One region of the Pantoea sp. RCC30.1 genome, then DNA from elsewhere that is predicted to be linked to it. Evidence: predicted binding sites of a transcription regulator. Region 1 holds the regulator's gene; each other region holds the start of a gene.
The links. Region 1 encodes LexA, which represses DNA repair genes until DNA is damaged. Its sites were predicted from a motif close to TNCTGTATGTACATACAGNA; they were not measured.
Positions count from the first base shown of each region.

Region 1 (5,420 bases):
GGACCGGGATGATGATCTGAAGATTGGCGTGAAATCGACCGCGATTTTATTTGGTCGCTTCGACAAGTTGATCATTGGTCTGCTGCAACTGGCGACCCTGCTGCTGATGGCGCTGGTGGGCATGATGCTGCATCTGAATGGTGCCTTCTACTGGACGCTGCTACTGGCGGCTGCCCTGTTTGTTTATCAGCAGAAGCTGATCGCCGGGCGTGAACGCCAGCCCTGCTTTCAGGCTTTCCTGAATAACAACTATGTCGGAATGGTGCTGTTCCTGGGCGTACTGATGAATACGCCGCCGTTCAGTCAGCTGTTCTGACCGTGTCCCCTGAGCAGGCACCGTCTCACTGCGAATCGAACCAGACCAGACCTGACCTATAAAAAAGGCGACCTCATGAGGTCGCCTTTTTACTGTAAGCGGGTGTCAGTCGTGCGCTACCGCAGTTTCAATCGTCATGCGGACATCACTGGTGACCAGGTCAGCCAGGATATGCCAGGTCGCCAGAGTCTGCGCGACATCGGCATCACCGCTGTCGCTGATATACCCCTCATCGCGCAGCGTCAGTACCAGCGAGGTAAAGACTGCTTTGTCGAAGAACTCCGGCGCATTGATCCCGTGCAGTACCGACAGACGCTGTGCCAGCGTCCGGCTCTCTTTCTCCAGCGTGCCACGGTTAATCGTCGGCTTGGCGCTGAGAATGGAGAAGGTAATGGCATAACGCTGTAGCGTTTCGCGCACACCGGCAGCCAGCAGTTGCAGCGTGCGATAGCGTGCTGCGGTAAAGCGCAACTCACCCGCTTCGAATGTAATCAGGCCCTGACGCGCCAGCTCCTGACTCACATCAGTGAGCAGTTGTGGCAGTTCATCGGTCTGCCAGCGCAGGAACAGTTCACTCTTCAGCATCGGATAAATCAGGCTTACCTGACGTAGCAGTTCTGCTTCGCTCAGCGTCTGATGCTGCTGAACAATGGCGGCAATCAGCGACGGCATAACCAGCATGTGATGAATGTTGTTGCGATAGTAGGTCATCAGCACCGCCTGCTCGCGCGGCAGAATGATGATGTCGCCAATGCTGTCCTTTTCACTCTCAAACTTATTCATACCCAGGGCGTGATCCAGCAGCGCTTCCGCGGTGAGATCGGGTACGGTCGCGTTTGGCGAGTAGGGCACATTGCGCAGCAGCTGGGTATAGCACTCCAGCTGTTCTATCAGCTGTTCACGGGTTAGTGAGCGCTGACGTGACGCCAGCAGCGCCGTCACACAGAGGTTCATGGCATTGGCCGCGCCCGCTTCATTAATACGCACCATCAGGCTGGCCGCGATATCATTGACGGTCGGCGTTAACCAGCTCGGACGCTGCGGCTCAATCGGATCGATCGCATCGCGCCACTCCGGAACCCGCTTGTTGAGATAGTTAACCAGCGGCAGCGGTTCGCCAAAGTTAACGTAACCCTGACCGAGGTTGCGCAGCTTGCGTAAGCCGCGCACCATCTGCATGAAGCCCTCTTTCTCTTTCGCCGCGCCGCGTAGTTCTTTGGCGTAAGTACCCACTTCCATCACATGCTCATAGCCGATATAGATCGGCACCAGCGTGATTGGACGATTGCCGCCGCGCAGCATTGCCTGCAGCGTCATGGCTAAGGTGCCGGTTTTAGGGTCAAGCAGGCGACCGGTACGTGAACGGCCTCCTTCGACAAAGTACTCAACCGAATAACCCCGGGTGAACAGCTCGCCGAGATATTCGCGGAACACCGTGGCGTAGAGCTTGTTGCCCTTAAAGGTACGACGAATAAAGAAAGCGCCCAGACGACGGAAAATCGGGCCGGCTGGCCAGAAGTTGAGATTGATACCCGCAGCGATGTGCGGTGGCACCAGCCCCTGGTGATAGAGCACATAGGAGAGCAGCAGATAATCCATGTGGCTGCGATGGCACGGCACATAGACAATTTCGTGGCCATCCTGCGCCAGCTGGCGAACTTTTTCACCGCCATTAACGTTGATGCCCTGATAGAGACGACTCCAGAGCCAGCCCATCACACGGTCGGTGACGCGAATCGCTTCATAAGAGAAGTTAGCGGCAATTTCCTCCATCATCTCGACGGCATTCTGCTGCGCTTTCTCATGGGAGATTTTTTTGCTGCGCGCTTCATCTTCGACGGCTTTTTCAATGGCTTTGGATTGCAGCAGACGATTAAACAGATCCTGACGCGCCGGTAAACGCGGACCGATTGCCGCCAGGCGCTGACGGGCAAAATGGATGCGCGCCACGCGAGCCAGCTTCTGGGCGATCGACTGATCCGTACCGTGTTCGGTTGCCATGCGGCGAAGCGAAACGGTAGGCGAGAAACGGACAAAACTGTCGCGCCCGTGCCAGATAACCGCAAAGAACTTCTGCACCCCGTTCAGCACCCGCAGGTGTGGCGTAGCTTCGCCCTGGACTTCACGTCCTGGCGCGCGGCCAAACATCACGGTGACCGGCAGCATCTGAATATCGAGCTTAGGATTATTGCGATGCAGGTCGAGGTAATCGTGAAAGATTTTCACCGATTCCACACTGGGCACAAAATAGGGGAATACGCGCGGGCCATTGTGAATAAACACGTGGCGCGGCAGCAGTGAACCATCAATCTCCAGTGGAGAGAGCGGGTCGGGCAGATGATGCCGCAGACACTGTGCACGTAAAGTCAGTAAGTCAGCCTTCGAATCGTAAGGCAAAACATACATAATAGGTCGGGTCGGATCCAGACCATGTTCAGACACAGGATCGGCCGGAATGGCCTTACTTTTTACCAAAAAGGAGAGTGGTAAATTAAGCAATTTGTAATAGAGTTTACGCCAACCTGACATAGACAACATGAAGCCTCTTGTTAGCAAAGCGCCGCAAGCATAGCAGAAAGCGCAGCGAATATCTGTGGTGGTGCCAATTGCACGCAGCCCAGACATTGACGTCAATCCGATGAAAGGGTTCCCACATCATGGCAAATAATGCCACCGGACTTATCAGAATTGTAAAAGCCGCAGGTTACTCATGGCAGGGACTGCGAGCCGCCTGGCAACATGAAGCGGCGTTTCGCCAGGAAGCACTGGCTGCGCTGGTCGCTATTATTATCGCGTGCTGGCTGGATGTCGATGTGATCTCCCGCATCCTTATGATTGGGGCGGTGGTGCTGGTGGTCATTGTCGAAATCCTCAATAGCGCCATTGAAGCGGTGGTTGACCGCATCGGCCAGGAGCATCATCCGCTGGCGGGCCGGGCAAAGGACATGGGCTCTGCGGCGGTACTGATCAGCATCTTACTGGCCCTGTTTGTGTGGATCGCGCTCCTCTGGACACATTTGCGATAAGCCTTCCATAACGCGCCTGAGGGCGCGTTTTCCCTGACAATCGGTTTCCATTTCGCCAATACCTGTATATACTCACAGCGACTGTATAAACAACCAGGGGGCGGGATGAAAGCATTAACCAGCAGACAGCAGCAGGTCTATGACCTGATTCGCGACCATATTTCTTCAACGGGCATGCCGCCTACGCGTGCAGAGATTGCCGCGCAGCTGGGCTTCCGCTCGCCGAATGCGGCAGAAGAGCATCTGAAAGCGCTGGCGCGCAAAGGCGTCATCGAGATCGTTTCCGGTGCATCGCGTGGCATTCGTCTGTTAATGGAAGAAGAAGCCTCTGAAGGGCTGCCGTTGATTGGCCGGGTTGCTGCCGGTGAGCCGATCATGGCGCAGGAACATATCGAAACCCATTACAAAGTGGATCCGGGCCTGTTTAAGCCGTCTGCTGACTTCCTTCTGCGCGTCAGTGGAATGTCGATGAAAGATATCGGGATTATGGACGGCGACCTGCTCGCGGTCCATAAAACCCAGGATGTGCGCAATGGCCAGGTTGTCGTTGCCCGCATTGATGATGAAGTCACCGTTAAACGCTGGAAAAAGCAGGGTGCTATCGTGCATCTGCTGCCCGAAAACAGCGATTTCGACCCGATTGTTGTCGATACCCGTGCTCAGTCGCTGACTATTGAAGGTCTGGCGGTTGGCGTGGTCCGTAACGGCGAGTGGCTCTGATTGTGAGGGCTACGTGCATTCGCCTTTTCTGATGCTATTCTGTCTGCCCTAATTTTGTCGCCTGCTTTACTGCAGCGACACTGAGCACGGAACGGCGAATGCGCTTTATCACGGCAACGGATAAAAATCTCTGGCGGCTTGCGCTGCCGATGATCCTTTCAAATATCACCGTTCCCTTACTGGGAGTGGTCGATACTGCAGTTATTGGTCATCTCGACAGCCCTGTCTATCTTGGCGGGGTTGCGGTCGGGACCACAGTGACCAGCTTCCTCTTTATGCTGCTGCTTTTCCTTCGAATGAGTACCACTGGCCTGACGGCACAGGCGTTTGGTGCGGGCGATAAAACCGCTCTTGCACGTGCGCTGACGCAGCCGCTGATTATTGCGCTGCTGGCAGGTATCCTGTTCATCGCTTTACGTTATCCGATTATTCAGCTGGCGACCCATCTGGTTGGCGGCAATCCTGATGTTCTGGAACAGGCGGCGCTGTTTATTCAGATTCGCTGGCTCAGTGCGCCTGCCACCCTGGCCAACCTGGTGATTCTGGGCTGGCTGCTGGGTGTGCAGTATGCACGCGCGCCGGTGATCCTGCTGGTGGTAGGCAATCTGGTTAACATCGTGCTCGATCTCTGGCTGGTGATGGGGCTGCACTGGGGTGTCGCGGGGGCAGCAACCGCCACGGCGCTGGCGGAGTACATCACGCTGGGCGTCGGCGGCATCATGGTCTGGCGGGTGTTAAAGCTGCGCGGTATTACGCTAAACCTGCTGAAGCAGAGCTGGCGCGGTGACAGCGGCCGGCTGCTGCGACTGAACCGGGACATCATGCTGCGCTCCCTGATGCTGCAGCTCTGTTTCGCCTCGCTGACCGTGCTGGGCGCACGGCTGGGTCCGGATGTGGTAGCAGTTAACGCGGTATTACTGATGTTCATTACCTTTACTGCCTACGCGCTGGATGGTTTTGCCTACGCGGTTGAAGCTTTTGCCGGCGAAGCGCATGGCGCAAAAGATGGCAGTAAATTGCAGCACGTCTGGCACTCCGCCTGTCGGCAGGCGGTGGTGGTAGCGCTGTTCTTCTCGCTGGTTTATGCCATTTTTGGCCCGCAGATTGTCACCCTGCTGACCTCTCTTGAGTCACTGCAGCAGACAGCTGATCGCTATCTGGTCTGGCAGATAATCATGCCGCTGATCGGCGTCTGGTGTTATCTGCTGGATGGGATGTTCATCGGAGCGACGCGCGGACGCGAGATGCGTAACAGCATGGTCGTGGCGGCGGCAGGCTACTTTCTGACGCTGCTCAGTGTACCGGTGCTGGGCAACCACGGCCTGTGGCTGGCGGTGACGGTTTTCCTGGCGCTGCGC
Region 1 covers NZ_JBXUHX010000028.1:21,594-27,013, forward strand. The annotation lists gene ubiA (4-hydroxybenzoate octaprenyltransferase) at 1-316, shown strand, start outside; gene plsB (glycerol-3-phosphate 1-O-acyltransferase PlsB) at 422-2,845, opposite strand; gene AC2LB6_RS19745 (diacylglycerol kinase) at 2,974-3,342, shown strand; gene lexA (transcriptional repressor LexA) at 3,448-4,062, shown strand; gene dinF (MATE family efflux transporter DinF) at 4,161-5,420, shown strand, end outside.

Region 2 (5,420 bases), on a different contig from region 1:
TTAATTCGCAGCGCAATCAGAATGCCACCCAGCTCAAGGTCAGGCACCTCGCCCGCCAGCATCGCGCCATAGAGCGCCACCGCAGTATCAAAATCGATGTCGCGGGCATGATTTTTACCGCGACCAATCTCTTTAATAATTTTATTCAGTTCCATCACTCGCTTCCGGTTAAGTGCGCGGCTCAGCGCCGCGTGGGACGTCGTTTACGCACCGTGTTTTTGGGCACCACGGTGGCCGGTATCGCTTCCGGCTCTGGCGTTTCCGGCTGTTCAATCGGGAAGATCGGCAACGCGGCTAATAACCGGCTGCCGTAGGATTTGCTCAGCAGACGGCGGTCATAAATCACGATTTCGCCATAACATTGATGGCTGCGAATCAGGCGTCCGACCTGTTGAATCAGGGTAAATGAGGCACTGGGTAAACTCTGCACCTCAAACGGATAGCGCTTCAGGCTTTTCAGCCACTCGCCTTCGGTCAAAATTACCGGACTGTCTACCGGGGGAAAAGCGATTTTATGAATATGCACCTGACTCAGCAGATCGCCTTTCAGATCCAGCCCTTCAGCAAACGACTGCAGGCCAATCAGAACACTGGTTTCCCCTTTGGTGACGCGCTGACGGTGCAGGTCCACCAGGCGGCTGCGCGGCTGATCACCCTGCACCAGCATCGAGAGCCGCAGGTCGGGAAGACAGGCGACAAACTGCTGCATCGCCCGATTGCTGGCAAACAGCACCAGCACCCCTTTGTGCTTTTTCTGAGCCATCTGCTGACGGAAGAAACCTGCCATCTCGGCGATGTGCTCCGCTTCATGTGTCATCAGCGGCTCAAAGCGCATCTGCGGGATCACCAGCTTGCCCTGCTCCACGTGGTTAAACGGCGAGTCGAGCGCCACAAAACGGTCGCCCGCTTTCTCGCTGAGTCCCGACATCTCCTGCAGGCGATTGAAGCTGTTGAGCGATCGCAGCGTGGCGGAGGTGACCACCACATGCGGGATTTTGCGCCACAGCATTTTCTCCAACTGATCGCTGACGCGGATCCCGGCACAGTGAAACAGCAGATGCGCCTGACCTTCGCGCAGCTCGCGGGTGATCCACTTCGACACTGGCGCACCAGAGGCTTTTTCCATTGCCGCCAGCCGCCACAGTTTGCTGACCGATTCAAACCAGCCAAACTGGCGATTGAGCTGTAGCAGATTGCGATGCAGACGTACCAGATCGACTTTGCCGGTCTGCTCGCTAAGCGCATTAATCAGGCCTTCACTCAGGCCGCGCAGGGCGTCGCTGAGTTTGAACAGCCGGGCACAGAGTTCCAGCAGTTCCTGCGGCAGTTCGCCCAGCACAAAGCGAAATTCGCCCGGCTGGTTATGCGGCGGCAGCAGCGGATTCAGCGCCTGCGCGGTCACGGTCAGCAGTTCGCGCAGCTCATCGCAGTGCGCTTTCAGCCGCTCCGGGTTAGCCAGCGGCGGCGGCGATTTTGGCCGCATCTGCGTCATAATGCTCTCTACCAGCTTGATAAAGAGGTCGAGCTGCAGGCTGCTCCAGCCCGGCGTGATGTCGGCGCTCATCTCCAGCGCATCGCGGGCCACTTCCGGCAGATGATGCCCTTCATCCAGCACCAGCATCAGGTTTTTGGCCGGTGGCAGCACCGACTCGTTTTCCATCGCCGCCATCACCAGCGCATGGTTCGCCACCACCACATCTACCTGCTCTATTTCGCGTCGCGCCACAAAGAACGGGCATTCACGATACCAGTGACAGTGCGAACCGAGGCAGCTTGCTTTGTCGGTAGAGAGGCGCTGCCACAGGCTGTCGCTGACGTTCTCTTCGCTGTGATCGCGCAGGCCATCCCACTGGTAGCGATCCAGCGATTTCTGTAAGCGGCCGCACTGCGTCTGTTCTTCTTTGGTGCTGCTGACCGCGTCATCATCCAGATAGAGCAGCAGATCGCCCTGCTGATCGGCGTCGGCCGCCATCGCCGCCAGATTGCGCGGACAGACATAGCGCCCGCGGCCAAAGGCAGCAGTAAAGGTGAGGTCGGGGATGATTTTCTTCAGCAGCGGCAAATCTTTGGTGAAAATTTGATCCTGTAGCGCCACGTTGGCGGTGCTGATCACCAACTGCTTTTCCTGGGCGCGGCTGGCCGCAATGCCCGGAATCAGATAAGAGAGTGTTTTGCCCACGCCGGTCGGCGCTTCAACCGCCAGATGGCGCGAATCGTCGCCCGCCAGACATTTTGCCACTTCGGCAATCATCTGGCGCTGCGGCGCACGCGGGATGAAATCAGGCACCTGCTCCTGAAGCGCTTTATACCATTGCGCTATCTGGCTTTTTACTGCGGCTGTCAGGGCCATGATTTGCTTTACCACACTGAAAATATGGCCTGTATTTTTACACAGTATCCCGGCGACGTCAGCTTTCGCGCGGAATTTTTCGTGCGCCGTCGTAAATTTCAGTGAGTGCCCGGCGGCGGCTCTCTACTCCAGTACTTTGTACATATAGGTGGTGGCATCCAGCACACCTTCAGTGGATTCGGCATAAAACGGAATCGATCCCGCCACCTGCCAGCCAAGTGAACGATAAAGCTCGCTGGCAACATCGCCGCTGCGCGTATCCAGCACCAGCAGGGTTTTACCCTGCGTACGCGCCCGCTGTCCGGCGAGCTCCATCAGCTCACGGGCGATACCCTGACGGCGCGCCCTGGGATGCACCAGCAGTTTGCTGATCTCTGCCCGGTGTCGGCCATTTGGCATGGCGCTGCCACTGAGAATGACAGTGCCCACGATGCTATCGTGCTGCCGCGCGACGAATAATTCGCTGTCGCCGTCTGCCAGACCGGCGATCCGCTGCTGCCAGAATCGCGTTATCACTTCTTCGTCTTCGGCATCAATAAAGCCGACACTGGCGCCGTCTGCCACACAAGCCTGCAGCACCTCCGTCAGTTCACCCAACTGCTGTTGCGCTTCGTCGGCGCGAAGTATTGCGTAATTAATCATGGTTTCGCCACCACCAGTAAATAGCGCGCGCCAGCAGTCGGGTGCGCCTCAAAAGCCGATTTCCCGACCAGATGAAAACGTAGGCAGTCACCGGGCTTCAGCGCCCACTGCTGCGCCCCCATCGTGACGGTGAGGCCGCCCTCGTGTAGCCAGATATGCTGCTCCAGCCCCTGTATAGGTGGCGCATCGTAATCTATACGTGCACCGGGCCGTAGTTTGCCCTCAACCAGTTCGCATCGAAAATGAAGTGCAGGAGGTGAAACATTCCGGCGAATAAATCCGCTGGATTCATCCTGCCACACGGGCTGCTGGTCATCTCTGATCAGCAGACTGGACTCCTCCTCCACTTCACTGAGCAGGCGCGACATCGTTAATCCGTAGGCAACACACAGACGGTTAAGCAGCGCAGCAGTAGGGCTGGTCTCGCTTCGCTCAATGCGCGATAATGACGCACGACTGATGCCCGTAGCGACAGAAAGTTCATCCAGCGACCAACCGCGTTGCAGGCGTAATTCTGCCAGCCTCACCGCCAGTCGTTGCTCCGTATTCAGCTCTGACATAGTAATTTCTCACATTTGGGAAAAATTCTCTTATGTGAGATATAACGGAGAAACGGCGTATCAGTCAAGTTGTACATCGAGAAATGTATTGTACAACTTAGTCGGCTTCGTTATGGTAATTACACTCAGACCAATCGAAAGAGGAATTTATGACCTTATACAGTATCGGTGACGTTGCCGAGCGCTGTGGCATAAACCCAGTCACTCTGCGCGCCTGGCAGCGTCGTTATGGCTTACTGAAGCCGCAACGTACCGAAGGCGGACATCGTCAGTTTGACGAAGAAGATGTTCATCGCATCGAAGAGATCATGCGCTGGATTGAAAGCGGCGTGCCGGTCGGCAAAGTTAAAGCATTGCTTGAAGGTGGCGATGTTGATGCCCATGACGGCTGGACGACACTGCAGGATGAGCTGATCAGCGTACTGCGTCACGTCAGACCCGCTAAACTTCGTAACAAAATTACCGCGATTGGTCGCGAACATCCGATTGATGCGCTGATCGATCACGTGTTCATGCCGGTACGCCAGAAGCTGAGTCTGGACCAGAACACCGCCCGCACGATGTGCAGTCTGCTTGATGGTTTGCTGATCGACTATGTCGCGTTCTGCCTGACTGGCAGCCGGAAAAAATCAGGAAAAGATGCGCTGATTATTGGCTGGGGTATCGACGATCGTACCCGCATCTGGCTGGAGGGCTGGCGTCTGTCGCAGCATGGCTGGCGCATTGATGTGCTGGCTGAACCGCTGGATCTGCCGCGTCCTGAACTCTTTCCTGGCATGAATATGTTTGTCTTTACCGGTAAAAAACTAACCCGTCGCCAGCAGGAACAGCTGTCACACTGGCAGGAACAGGGTTATGCCGTGCGGTTGCATGAACCCGGCTGATAACAAAAACGCACGCCGGGCACTTTGCCTTCTGCCTTGCGCGCGCTATTATCCCCGCCTCACTGTTAACGAGCTCAGGTTTTAACCATGAATGTCAAAAAAGCCTTTTTCGCCACGCTGTTTTTTATTATGGCGGCCGGTGGCACCAGCGGTCTGATGCTGGTCGGATACTCTCTCATCGTTCACTCACGCTAAACCCGCGCTGAAGGCGCTCAAACAGACGATCGCTGACTATCGCCAGCAGCGCCACCAGCAGTGCCCCCTGAATCACATAGGCTATATTAAATCCGCTTAAGCCGATAATCACCGGCGATCCCAGACTTTTCGCGCCCACCGTTGAGGCGATAGTCGCTGTGCCGATGTTGATGATCACCGAGGTGCGTATCCCGGCGATAATTACCGGCGCAGCCAGTGCTAGCTCGATCTGCCATAATCGTTGCCAGCTGCTCATGCCGACGCCGATGGCGATCTCCCGGCTGCTGGCCGGTACGCTATCAATACCCGCCAGCGTCCCCTGTAAAATTGGCAGCAATCCGTAGAGCAGCAGCGCCACGACTGCGGGCCAGGCGCCAAATCCCATCACCGGCACCGCAATTGCCAGCACCGCCACCGGCGGGATAGTTTGCCCCGCCGCCACAATGGTCTCCATCAACGGCCGGAACGCACGGCCCGCACGCCGCGTCACCAGCACGCCACTGCCTATACCCACCACAATCGCCAGCAAGCTGGCGGTGACTACCAGAAACAGATGCGCCAGTGTCAGCTGCCAGAAGCTTTCCTGCTGATAGAGTGGCCGCGCCAGTTCCGGAAACCAGCGGTGAAACAGCGGCCCGCTGTAAGGCATCAGAGTCAGCAGCGCGCCGTAGAACAGCACCAGCCACAGCAGTGGATCCTTTAGCCTGCGCATGTTGACGCCTCGCGCAGTTGCAGCAGGTCGCCAAAGTGGAGCACGCCCAGCGGCTGTTGTTGATTGTCGATGACCGG
Region 2 covers NZ_JBXUHX010000009.1:28,884-34,303, reverse strand. The annotation lists gene ybiB (DNA-binding protein YbiB) at 1-155, opposite strand, end outside; gene dinG (ATP-dependent DNA helicase DinG) at 182-2,350, opposite strand; gene AC2LB6_RS10095 (GNAT family N-acetyltransferase) at 2,474-2,992, opposite strand; gene AC2LB6_RS10090 (helix-turn-helix domain-containing protein) at 2,989-3,552, opposite strand; gene AC2LB6_RS10085 (MerR family transcriptional regulator) at 3,702-4,436, shown strand; gene AC2LB6_RS10080 (hypothetical protein) at 4,524-4,631, shown strand; gene AC2LB6_RS10075 (ABC transporter permease) at 4,612-5,343, opposite strand; gene AC2LB6_RS10070 (ABC transporter ATP-binding protein) at 5,331-5,420, opposite strand, start outside.
Region 2: the regulator LexA is predicted to act here: its motif matches at 2,378-2,397, upstream of dinG (ATP-dependent DNA helicase DinG).

Region 3 (5,420 bases), on a different contig from region 1:
CCTTTCTGAACATCTTCTGGCTGATTTTCTTCGGCTGGTGGCTCTGCCTTTCGCATATCTCCGTGGGCATTGTGCAGTGCATCAGCATCATCGGTATTCCGGTAGGGATTGCGAACTTTAAGATCGCCGCTATTGCGCTCTGGCCGGTTGGACGTCGGGTAGTGTCAGTAGAAGAGGCGCGTGCTGCGCGCGAAGCTAATGCCCGCCGCTATTAATATGATGTCGGATGCAGTGCCAGGCTGGCGAAAATATTTGTTCAACAGTACGTGGCGTTATTTGCTACGGATCCTGTTTGCGCTGAGTGGCTGCGCTGCCATTCCCTGGTGGCTGCATCAGATTGAGTGGACGATTCCCTTAACGCTGGGGGTGGTCGCGGCTGCGCTGGCCGATCTTGATGATCGCCTGGCCGGTCGTCTGAAGAATCTGCTGATTACCCTGCTCTGCTTCTGCATCGCCTCGGTTTCAGTGGAGTTACTGTTTCCTTATCCGTTCGCCTTTTTTGTCGGGCTGGCGATCTCGACCTGGGGCTTTATTCTGCTGGGTGCTCTTGGCCAGCGCTACGCCACCATCGCCTTTGGTGCGCTGCTGATTGCGGTCTACACCATGCTCGGCATCGGCCTCTTCAGCCAGTGGTATATGCAGCCGATGCTGCTGCTGTTTGGCGCGTTATGGTACAACCTGCTGACGCTGCTGGGCCATCTGATGTTCCCGGTCCGGCCGGTTCAGGAACAGCTGGCCGGCAGTTTTTCACAACTGGCGCGTTACCTCGATGCCAAAGCTAATCTCTTCGACCCGGATTCGGGCGAACAGGATGATGCCGCGTTTATCGATGCGGCGATGGTTAACAGCCAGTTGGTGGCGCAGCTCAACCTGACCAAGACTACACTGCAGAGTCGACTGCGTGGGGATCGCGGATCGCGCGGCACCCGCCGCAGTCTGCACTACTACTTTGTGGCGCAGGATATTCACGAACGGGCCAGCTCTTCCCATCTGCAATATCATTTGCTGCGCGGCGACTGGCGCTATAACGAAATTCTGTTTCGCTTTCAGCGCCTGCTGAATATGCAGGCGCAGGCCTGTCGTCAGCTGGCGCACTGCATTCTGATGCGTGAAAGATGGGTTCATGACAGCCGCTTTGAGCGTGCGTTTGAACGATTACAAAAAGCGATAGAACGTCTTGAGCAGCATGAGCCTGAGGCGACCCACACCCGTGCACTGTTCTGGCTGCTGCGTAACCTGCGCGCCATTGACGCTCAGCTCGCCTCTATTGAATCCGAACAGACGCTGGCCGGTGAAGATCCTCAGCACAGTGATAATGTGCTGTCACGCGAAGGATTAAGTGGCTGGAGTGATATCCGGTTGCGCTTCAGCCGTCATCTCTCTCCCTCTTCGGCGCTGTTCCGGCATGCGGTTCGCATGTCAGTGGTGCTCTGTATTGGCTATGGTTTTATTCAGATCACCGGACTGCAGCGGGGGTACTGGATTCTGCTGACCAGCCTGTTTGTCTGCCAGCCAAACTACAACGCCACGCAGCGACGACTGGCCTTGCGCATCGGCGGAACGCTGGCAGGGATTGCGATTGGCCTGCCGGTTTTATGGCTGGTGCCCTCCATTGAAGGTCAGTTAATCCTGATTGTGATTGCTGGCGTGCTGTTCTTCGCTTTCAGGCAGGTGCAGTATGCGCAGGCCACGCTGTTTATCACTCTGCTGGTGCTGCTCTGCTTTAACCTGTTAGGTGAAGGCTTTGAGGTCGCCCTGCCACGGGTAGTGGATACCCTACTCGGCTGTGGTCTGGCGTGGCTGGCTGTCGCGTTTATCTGGCCTGACTGGCGCTTTCGTCAGTTACCGGCGGTCGCAGAACGAACCCTGAAAGCGAACTGCCGCTATCTGGATGCGATCATGGAGCAGTATCATCAGGGCAAGGATAACCGTCTCGCCTATCGCATTGCCCGCCGGGATGCGCATAATGCAGATGCTGAGCTGGCGTCGGTGGTTTCAAATATGAGTAGTGAAAGTCGTACCAGCCAGCAGCTACGTGAGTCGGCTTTTCAACTGCTTTGCTCTAACCACTCATTCCTGAGCTACATTTCTGCGCTGGGTGCCCACCGCGATAAAATTACCGCGCCGGAACTACTGGCCTTGCTGGATGATACGGTTTGCTACGTTGAGGATGTGCTCCAGACGGACGTGGTCAGCGATGAACATGTTGAGACAATGCGCCAGCAGCTGGCCCAGCGCATCAGCCAACTCGCCGCAGATGCGGATACACGTGCGCCGCTGGTGCTCCAGCAACTCGGTCTGCTGGTGGCCTTAATGCCCGATGTGGCTCGCCTGCGCCGCACGCTCATTACTGATTAGCCTTCGCCGCCTCTAAGATTGGGGTTAGACAAAAGCGTGCGCTGGAACCACGCATTCAGCTCGGCCCGGGTGGCAAGCGGTAGCGCGGCGGCATGATGGCCCGTGATCGCCCCCTGCAGCGCCAGTAAGGTCTGAAACCCAACGTGCTGGTTGATCGCTTTCAGCTTCAGCCAGCACTGTTTGGCCCCCATCTGATAGAGATGATTGACGGTCATGACGCCCGCCTCGTACAGCATCATCTCCATACGTACGCTGAGATTCGGCAGATCTTTCAGTCGTGGAGAGGATTGTCTGTCCTGTAACTCCAGCTGCGCCGTTTCTAAAGAGGCCGCTGAGAGCGCCAGCAGATGGTCAGGATCGCGCCATAACGCTTCATCAACCCGAAAATAATTGAGGCTCACCATCCTGCCTCTCTTACGAAAAATCAGGGGTTGCAGCGGACGATCAGTAATGTATTCCCGCAAAGGTTCACTGGCACGCAGATAGAGTTCGTCTTTATTTATTAAGGCAAAAACCACACTTTCAACAGCCAGCGCGTATCCTCCAAACTGGGTACGGGACTCTATGGTTCCCAACGGGGCCAGGTGCGCTCTGGAGCGCTCTACGACCGGATTCACCTTTTGCATTGCACCACCTCCATGTAAGAAATATCTCTTAAATTACCTTGGGTATCAGGTAATTAGAAGATAAAAAAAAGCGTCAGCGGGTTCAATGAATAAATAGTGCTTCAACTAATCTTGTCGCGTTTTTGCGAGGCGTTTTCAGAAATTTGGGTTGATCTTTATCCAGGATGACAGTACTGTATATTCATACAGTCCACTGCTGGTGATTAACTTATGCGAACACAACCTCCTGATAATGCACGCTATGCTCATCATTATGCGTCCACTTCCGTTCCGGCCTCTCAGGGTGGTGGAATTACTGAGTTACGTTACAGCGAGCAGCCCGGTATGATGCAGATGATGCTGTTGCCGTTATTGCAGCAGCTCAGTCAGCAGTCTCGCTGGCAGTTGTGGTTAACACCGGCGCATAAACTGAATCGCACCTGGCTGCAGGAATCGGGATTACCACTGGATAAAAGTATGCATATCGCCGATTCTGAACGTCTGAATGCCGTCGAAGCGATGGTTAAGGCGTTGCGTACAGGAAATTACAGTGTCGTTCTGGCATGGATTCCGTACGATTTGGATGAAGATGAGCGACGTCAACTCGAAAATGCGGCCGCTGAGGGTGAAGCGCTGGGTTTGATTTTACGGGCAAGCGGAACATCGGAAGCGCCTCTGAGACCACAAAGTTCCATAAAAATTCAGTCGGATTTGTTTCATTAAGTAAAAATCAGAAGTTTCCCAAGCTATTTTTCTTATCTGTCGCCGCTAAACCACTGATTCTGTTAGTTCGAGCTGTGACAATGGTTTAGCGGGTTTTTGGGCCTTTTTACCGCGACAATACGGCCACTCTAATTGTTAGAAATTATGTATAAATCGCTGTTTCTTTACAGAAGCGCCTCACATCATACTTGTAAGTTTCCAATCTCGTTGTAGACTTTAGCTCGCCAGGGTGCTCAATAACCTCCGTTTTTTGCGGTAGAGTCATAAGCGAGCGTTTTGACCCGGCGAAGGATTTAAACCAAGAGCAACCTTTTTGCTCATTGCCTATTTGGATGATAACGAGGCGCAAAATGAAAAAGACAGCTATCGCAATTGCAGTGGCACTGGCTGGCTTCGCTACCGTAGCGCAGGCCGCTCCGAAAGATAACACCTGGTACACCGGTGCTAAACTGGGCTGGTCTCAGTATCACGACACTGGTTACTACGGTAACGGTTACGAGAACAATGACGGTCCAACTCATGAAAGCCAGCTGGGCGCAGGTGCGTTCGTTGGTTATCAGGCAAACCCATACCTGGGCTTCGAGATGGGCTATGACTGGCTGGGCCGCATGCCTAATAAAGGCAATGTGACTAACGGCGCATTCAAAGCACAGGGCGTACAGCTGGCTGCTAAACTGAGCTACCCAATCAATGACGACCTGGACGTGTATACTCGTCTGGGCGGCATGGTATGGCGTGCAGATGCAACGCAGACTAACCCAACTACTGGCCGCATCAGCGACCACGACACCGGCGTTTCTCCGCTGGCTGCTGTTGGTGTTGAATATGCGCTGACCAAAAACTGGGCTACCCGTCTGGATTACCAGTGGGTTAACAACATCGGTGATGCACAGACCGTTGGTACTCGTCCAGACAACGGCATGCTGAGCGTAGGCGTTTCATACCGCTTCGGTCAGGATGATGTCGCTGCACCAGCTCCGGCTCCTGCTCCAGCACCAGCTCCAGTTGTTGAAACCAAGCGTTTCACCCTGAAGTCTGACGTTCTGTTCACCTTTAACAAATCTACCCTGAAGCCAGAAGGCCAGCAGGCTCTGGATCAGCTGTACAGCCAGCTGAGCTCAATGGATCCTAAAGATGGTTCCGTTGTCGTACTGGGCTTCACCGATCGCATCGGTTCAGAGCAGTACAACCAGAAACTGTCTGAGAAACGCGCTCAGTCAGTCGTAGATTACCTGGTATCTAAAGGTATTCCTTCTAACAAGATCTCTGCACGTGGCATGGGTAAATCTAACCCAGTTACCGGCAACACCTGTGACAGCGTGAAAGGCCGTAATGCCCTGATCGACTGCCTGTCTCCGGACCGTCGCGTAGAAATCGATGTTAAAGGCATCAAAGACGTTGTAACTCAGCCACAGGCTTAAGTTAAACGTAATAAAAAACCCCGCTAAGGCGGGGTTTTTTTATGCCGGTAATAAAACCGGACTTGAACATTCAGACTATTTTTGTTTTGCCCTGCCCGGTTATTCGCTCTCTGAACCCGACTTACCCAGGATGGCCTGCAAATCCTGCTTCAGACTCGACATCTGAGTAGCATATTTCTCTTTGCGTTCTGCATCTTCTATCAGCTGAACAATCGTTTCAGAGAGCGTGCACCCGCGCCGCTGTGCGAGACCTGCCAGTCGCTGCCAGACCAGATACTCCAGGTCGATCGATTTTTTACGGGTGTGCTGATGT
Region 3 covers NZ_JBXUHX010000013.1:4,273-9,692, reverse strand. The annotation lists gene AC2LB6_RS12940 (YccF domain-containing protein) at 1-215, shown strand, start outside; gene yccS (YccS family putative transporter) at 199-2,358, shown strand; gene AC2LB6_RS12930 (TfoX/Sxy family DNA transformation protein) at 2,355-2,984, opposite strand; gene sulA (SOS-induced cell division inhibitor SulA) at 3,195-3,686, shown strand; gene ompA (porin OmpA) at 4,037-5,107, shown strand; gene matP (macrodomain Ter protein MatP) at 5,207-5,420, opposite strand, start outside.
Region 3: the regulator LexA is predicted to act here: its motif matches at 3,156-3,175, upstream of sulA (SOS-induced cell division inhibitor SulA).

Region 4 (5,420 bases), on a different contig from region 1:
CAGGCTGGCGTGGTTTTCATTGTCAGCAAAACATAAAAAAAGCCGGGTTTTTATATTGCTGTTATCGTCGATCGCATAAATCTCATATTCGTCGTGATGCCGGGATTTTATGACTGCTGTGAAATGTATTGCGGGCCAGAACATCACTCTGGCTTCAAACTGCCTGAAATCCATTATATTTACCTGGTAATTTACTTAAAATACCCGATGAAAAACTGCTCATCGGGACAGGTAAAGCATAACCTCCCGCCTCTTTTATCGCGTGATAAAAAAAGCTTTTAGCAGAGACCGTGGCTTCAGCAGCAGAGGAACATCGGATCAGCGCTCACTTAAGCGCAACCACAGGCAGATCGGTTATCCGGGTGGTATAGGCAGGCGACAGCATCTCACGCTTCATTGACCAGGCTTTGTTAATCCCCTGCCCCGCAAACCAGAGATTTCCGCTGCCGAGTTTGTTGACTGTGTCGATCAGCTTCATCAGCTCTTCACTATTGCGGCGTGGCTGATGTTCATCAAACAGATCAAGCTGAGCTACACCCTGACTGAAAAAATCCCCCAGCACGATGCCCGCCTTCATGTAGCGATGTCCCTCAATCCAGATGTTATCCAGACACGCCATCGCGACGCTGATAATGTCGCGGGTGTCCTGCGTCGGGATCAGCAACTGACCGGTAGACTGATTACCGTAAAAGGGTTCGTCAGCCGCATGCGGGCTGGTACGCACAAACACCCCTATCTGGCGACAATATTGATTCTCACGACGCAGCTTTTCTGCCGCGCGCTCGGCATAGGCGCAGACGGCTTCGCGCATCTGATCGTAGTCGGAGATACGGCTGCCAAACGAACGAGAACACATGATTTGCTGTTTTACCGGCGTCACCGACTCCAGCTCCAGGCAGGACTCACCGCGCAATTCTCTGACGGTGCGCTCCAGCACCACGCTGAACTGTTTACGAATGGACTCGGTGCTTTGATCGGCCAGATCTTTCGCCGTCATGATGCCCATGGCGTTGAGTCGTTTGCCGATCCGGTGACCGACGCCCCAGACGTCAGCCACATCAATCAGCGCCAGCAGCTTTCTTTGACGTTCGGGGGCCGACAGATCGACAATGCCGCCGGTTTTGCTCCACTTCTTGGCCGCAAAATTCGCCAGTTTGGCCAGCGTTTTAGTCTGGGCAATGCCGACGCCCACGGTCAGATGGGTCTCTTTGCGAATCCGTTCTCTGACCTGGCGACCAAAGGTTTCCAGCGCCATACAGTTCTGCACACCGGTGAGATCCATAAAAGCCTCGTCGATCGAGTAAATCTCCACCGATGGCGCCATCTCTTCCAGTAGGGTCATCACCCGAAGGCTCATATCGGCGTAGAGCACGTAATTGGAGCTGAAGACGTGCACCGCGTGACGCGTCAGCTCTTCACGCATTTTAAAATAGGGCGCGCCCATTTTGACGCCGGCTTTCTTTGCCTCGGCACTGCGTGCAATCACGCAGCCGTCGTTATTCGACAGCACCACCACCGGTTTACCTTTAAGATCAGGCCGGAAAACGGTCTCACACGATGCGTAAAAGCAGTTCACATCAACCAGCGCGAACATGGTCAGTGGGTCGCTTTAATCACAAAGGTCACCACGCCAAACACCTCCAGCGCATCTTCAGTCTGGATAGCAATCGGTTTAAATTTCGTGTTCATCGGCATCAGTTGCAGGCAGGGATGAAGCTGGAGACGTTTAACGGTGAATTCGCCTTCAACGGCGGCGACCACGATATCGCCGTGTGAGGCGGTGAGGGAGCTGTCGACCACCAGCATGTCTCCATCGTTAATGCCCGCCTCAATCATCGACTCGCCGCTAACCCGGACAAAATAGGTGGCGCTGGGGTGCTGAACCATAAGCGCATTGAGATCGATACGTTGCTCGACATAATCCTGCGCCGGAGAAGGAAATCCACACGGCACACGTTCGATATAAAGCGGTAAAGGCATAACGGCGCGAATGTCCGCAGGTTTAATGAATTCCATAATGTCACTCCCTTCTCAAACTACTGTATATAAATACAGTAATAGCTAATCCCCCTTTTAATCAAGTGACAGAAAAGATTTTTAAGCGAAGGGGTTGATGGTAATGCACTTTTTTTTAAGCGTTTTTTCGCATTGCCGTCAGAGTAAGCAGAAACGGGTTACTTTCGCCGCACTGCGGGAATATCAGCGTTTTTTTCTTACAGTAACGCATCTTATAAATTCAGCCGCTGATTATTCTGACTTAAGGAAAATCTGACAACGCCTCTCTGGACACTGGCGGAGGTTTGAATATTACGAGCGGGCTGGTTATTCTGCTTTTTTAAGCATGGAGGGGTTATGGCAGACGACGATCGAATCAAACATCTGGAAGAGGCAGTCGCGCAGTTAAGGGTTGAGACCACGGTATTAAAAGCGATACTTGGTCAGCAAATAGCACTGAATAATCTTAATTACAAAGGGAAGTTTGACGATGTGCTGGCGGCGCTGGCGAAAGAATATGCCGAGCGCGGTCTGGAGGAAGGCAATAATCAGGCCATCCATGATGCCCTGCGTGAATATATTAAATATGAGCCGCCTGCAGTGGAATAAGCGGTTTCTGGCAGCGTCCGATTGCCGGACATGTCCGGCTCACGAACGCTGCCACCCCTCTGACCTGACCTGCCCCGGCAACTGCCTCAGGCAAAACCGGTCAGTGATTAAGCCTGACTGTCACTCTCCAGCGCATCCTGAATTGCATCGGCCAGATTACCAATTTCATTCGCCACGGCCTGCAGATCCCAGGAGGTTTTTGAGCCGGTTGCCGATGTGGAGGCGCTGACCGACTCCTTTGCCACTGACAGAGCCGCTGCCACAGCCACTGCACGTTTATGTTGTTCCTGAGTTACGCCCGCAGGCGGAATCGCGAAATAGTCGTGAACCATGATCATTTCCTTGTGATGAATAAGGGCTCAACCTTAGCCTTCTGCATCAGGCGTGGGAAGTGAATTATGCGGCGTGGCTGGTCAGACGGCCAGGATTGCAGCAGTATCGATGCGTTGTGCCTTTTTCCTGCGCTAAAACCTGTACAGCTTTTTCTGCGATCTGCGGAAAAACCCCGCTTTAACGCCATAAGGTGACATTTTCTACTCTTCACACCTTTTCCCCTGAAAACCCTCCCGGCCCGAAAAATACAAGCAACACTCTGTATTTTATAGGTTAATAATAAAAATCATTTCTCCGATTTAAACATGCATCTGACATACATCACCGACCAGTGTAATTTTGTCAAATTTCGTTGTACAAGTTTTCAATTCTTGTATAACTTTATCCCGTGATGTTAAATCACTTGTAACGAGGGTGCTTTGCACCGCATCTGAAGGTGTTGTGGATTTCCACCTTCAGATGCATTTTTTTTGCGTCATCCGGCAACCGGATCTGAATCGACGTATTCTCCCCCCTTTCTTATGAGGCCTGACATGCAAACAACGATGAATACAGAGTCTCAGATTTCTGATTACTTCATGAACTCTGGCGCGGCGCTGACCACTGAACAACAGGTGGTCGCCGCCGTTCATGCTGAACTCGCCCGTTCGAAAGCTCATGTCTCACAAAAAGATGTCGTGCTGGGCCTGATTAATCGCCTGGAGAGCGAGCGTGACGTGGTTAAGCAGGATATTTACCGTCAGGCTCTGGAACATGTTCTGCAGCGTGCTTCGGCCACCAGCGAAAGCTAAATTGTTAAGTGGGAACGCGATTGAGCATGGATGCTTTTCCCGTCCGGAATCAGCCCCTTTTGAGGGGCTTTTTTGTTTTCCCTGCACTGCGCCACACGTCCCTTTCTTATCGCTAATATTGCCTGTTCTGTCGGGCCAGATATAGCTCCGGAAATCACCTCTTTTGCCGCTTATTTCGCCGAAAATTCCGGTTAATTTCTCTCGTTTCGCTTTATTTATCCGATATCTGTGTCCAGACTTTTCCTGCATCTACTGCAAACACAGACGAGGAAAATAACTATGTTTCATCATTCATCAAAACTTCAATTCCCGGTTCGTGTAGAGAAGCCCGATCCAGAATTTGCCATGCTGTTACAGCAGGCCATCGGCGGCGTCGAAGGTGAGATTCGTGTAGCGATGCAATACTTTTTCCAGGCGATGGGCGCGCGGGGTGATGTGCGGATTCGGGATCTGCTGATCTCCACCGCCACCGAAGAGCTGAGCCATATCGAAATGCTGGGCTACGCCGTGGCGCTGAACCTGGAAGGTGCACCGCTCTCTTACCAGGAAGCGTCAGCGAAAGATCCGGTGGTCAATGCCATTCTGGGCGGCATGAACCCACGCCATATCCTCTCTTCCGGTCTGGCTGCGATGCCGGTGAACGCCAACGGCATGCCTTTCGACATGAGTCACATCTACGCATCCGGCAACGTGGCCGCTGATATGCTGGCTAACGTCACCGCAGAAGCCACGGGCCGTGTGCTGGCTACCCGCCTCTACAACATGACCGAAGACAAAGGCATGAAGGATTTCCTCTCCTTCCTGATCGCCCGTGACACCATGCACCAGCAGCAGTGGCTGGCGGTGATCGAAGAGATGGGCGGACTGAACGCGTCGCTGCCGATCCCGAACAGCTTCCCGCAGGAACATGAGGCGCAGGAACACTCTTACTACTGTCTGAATACCTCGCTGGATAAACCGCTGCCGGAAGGTCGCTGGAGCAGTGGTCCGGCTTACGATGGTCATGGTCAGTTCAGCGCGAAACAGCAGCCCGACATTCTGGGCGATGAGCCGGTGCTGGGCAATGCCCGTCCCGGGTCCGGTGCGCAGTCAGAACAGATCGACGGCGTCACACCACCAAAACCTTAATCCCTCACCTGTCAGGATCTGATGTCCTGACAGGGTTGTCCCATTTTTACGGAGGAAAAGTCATGTCATCCACTCAGCGTCCACAACCCCCTTTTGCAGAGCAGCAGCAGTCGTGGCCTGGCAGCACTGCCGCGATGCAGCCGCAGCCCGATCATGGTGAAGAGAGCTATCAGGGTTCAGGCCGTCTGGCGGGTAAAAAAGCGATTATTACCGGCGGGGATTCTGGCATTGGCCGGGCCGTCGCCATTGCCTTTGCCCGGGAAGGTGCCGATGTGCTGATCTCTTATCTTGATGAGCATGAGGATGCGCAGGATACCGCCCGGCTGGTCGAGGCCGCGGGGCAGAAAGCGGTGCTGGTGCCTGGCGACATCACCGATGCGTCACACTGCAACGTATTGGTCGATAAAGCCGTCGAAGCCTTTGGTGAGATTAACATTGTGGTCAATAACGCGGCGTATCAGATGACCCGCGAGTCGCTGGATGAAATCAGCGACGATGAGTTTGATCGCACCATGAAGACTAACCTTTATGCGATGTTTTACATCACTAAAGCGGCCACGAAAC
Region 4 covers NZ_JBXUHX010000017.1:83,694-89,113, reverse strand. The annotation lists gene AC2LB6_RS15925 (hypothetical protein) at 1-174, opposite strand, end outside; gene umuC (translesion error-prone DNA polymerase V subunit UmuC) at 326-1,594, opposite strand; gene umuD (translesion error-prone DNA polymerase V autoproteolytic subunit) at 1,597-2,016, opposite strand; gene AC2LB6_RS15910 (hypothetical protein) at 2,353-2,604, shown strand; gene AC2LB6_RS15905 (hypothetical protein) at 2,712-2,936, opposite strand; gene AC2LB6_RS15900 (biofilm development regulator YmgB/AriR family protein) at 3,483-3,728, shown strand; gene AC2LB6_RS15895 (manganese catalase family protein) at 4,008-4,856, shown strand; gene AC2LB6_RS15890 (glucose 1-dehydrogenase) at 4,919-5,420, shown strand, end outside.
Region 4: the regulator LexA is predicted to act here: its motif matches at 2,038-2,057, upstream of umuD (translesion error-prone DNA polymerase V autoproteolytic subunit).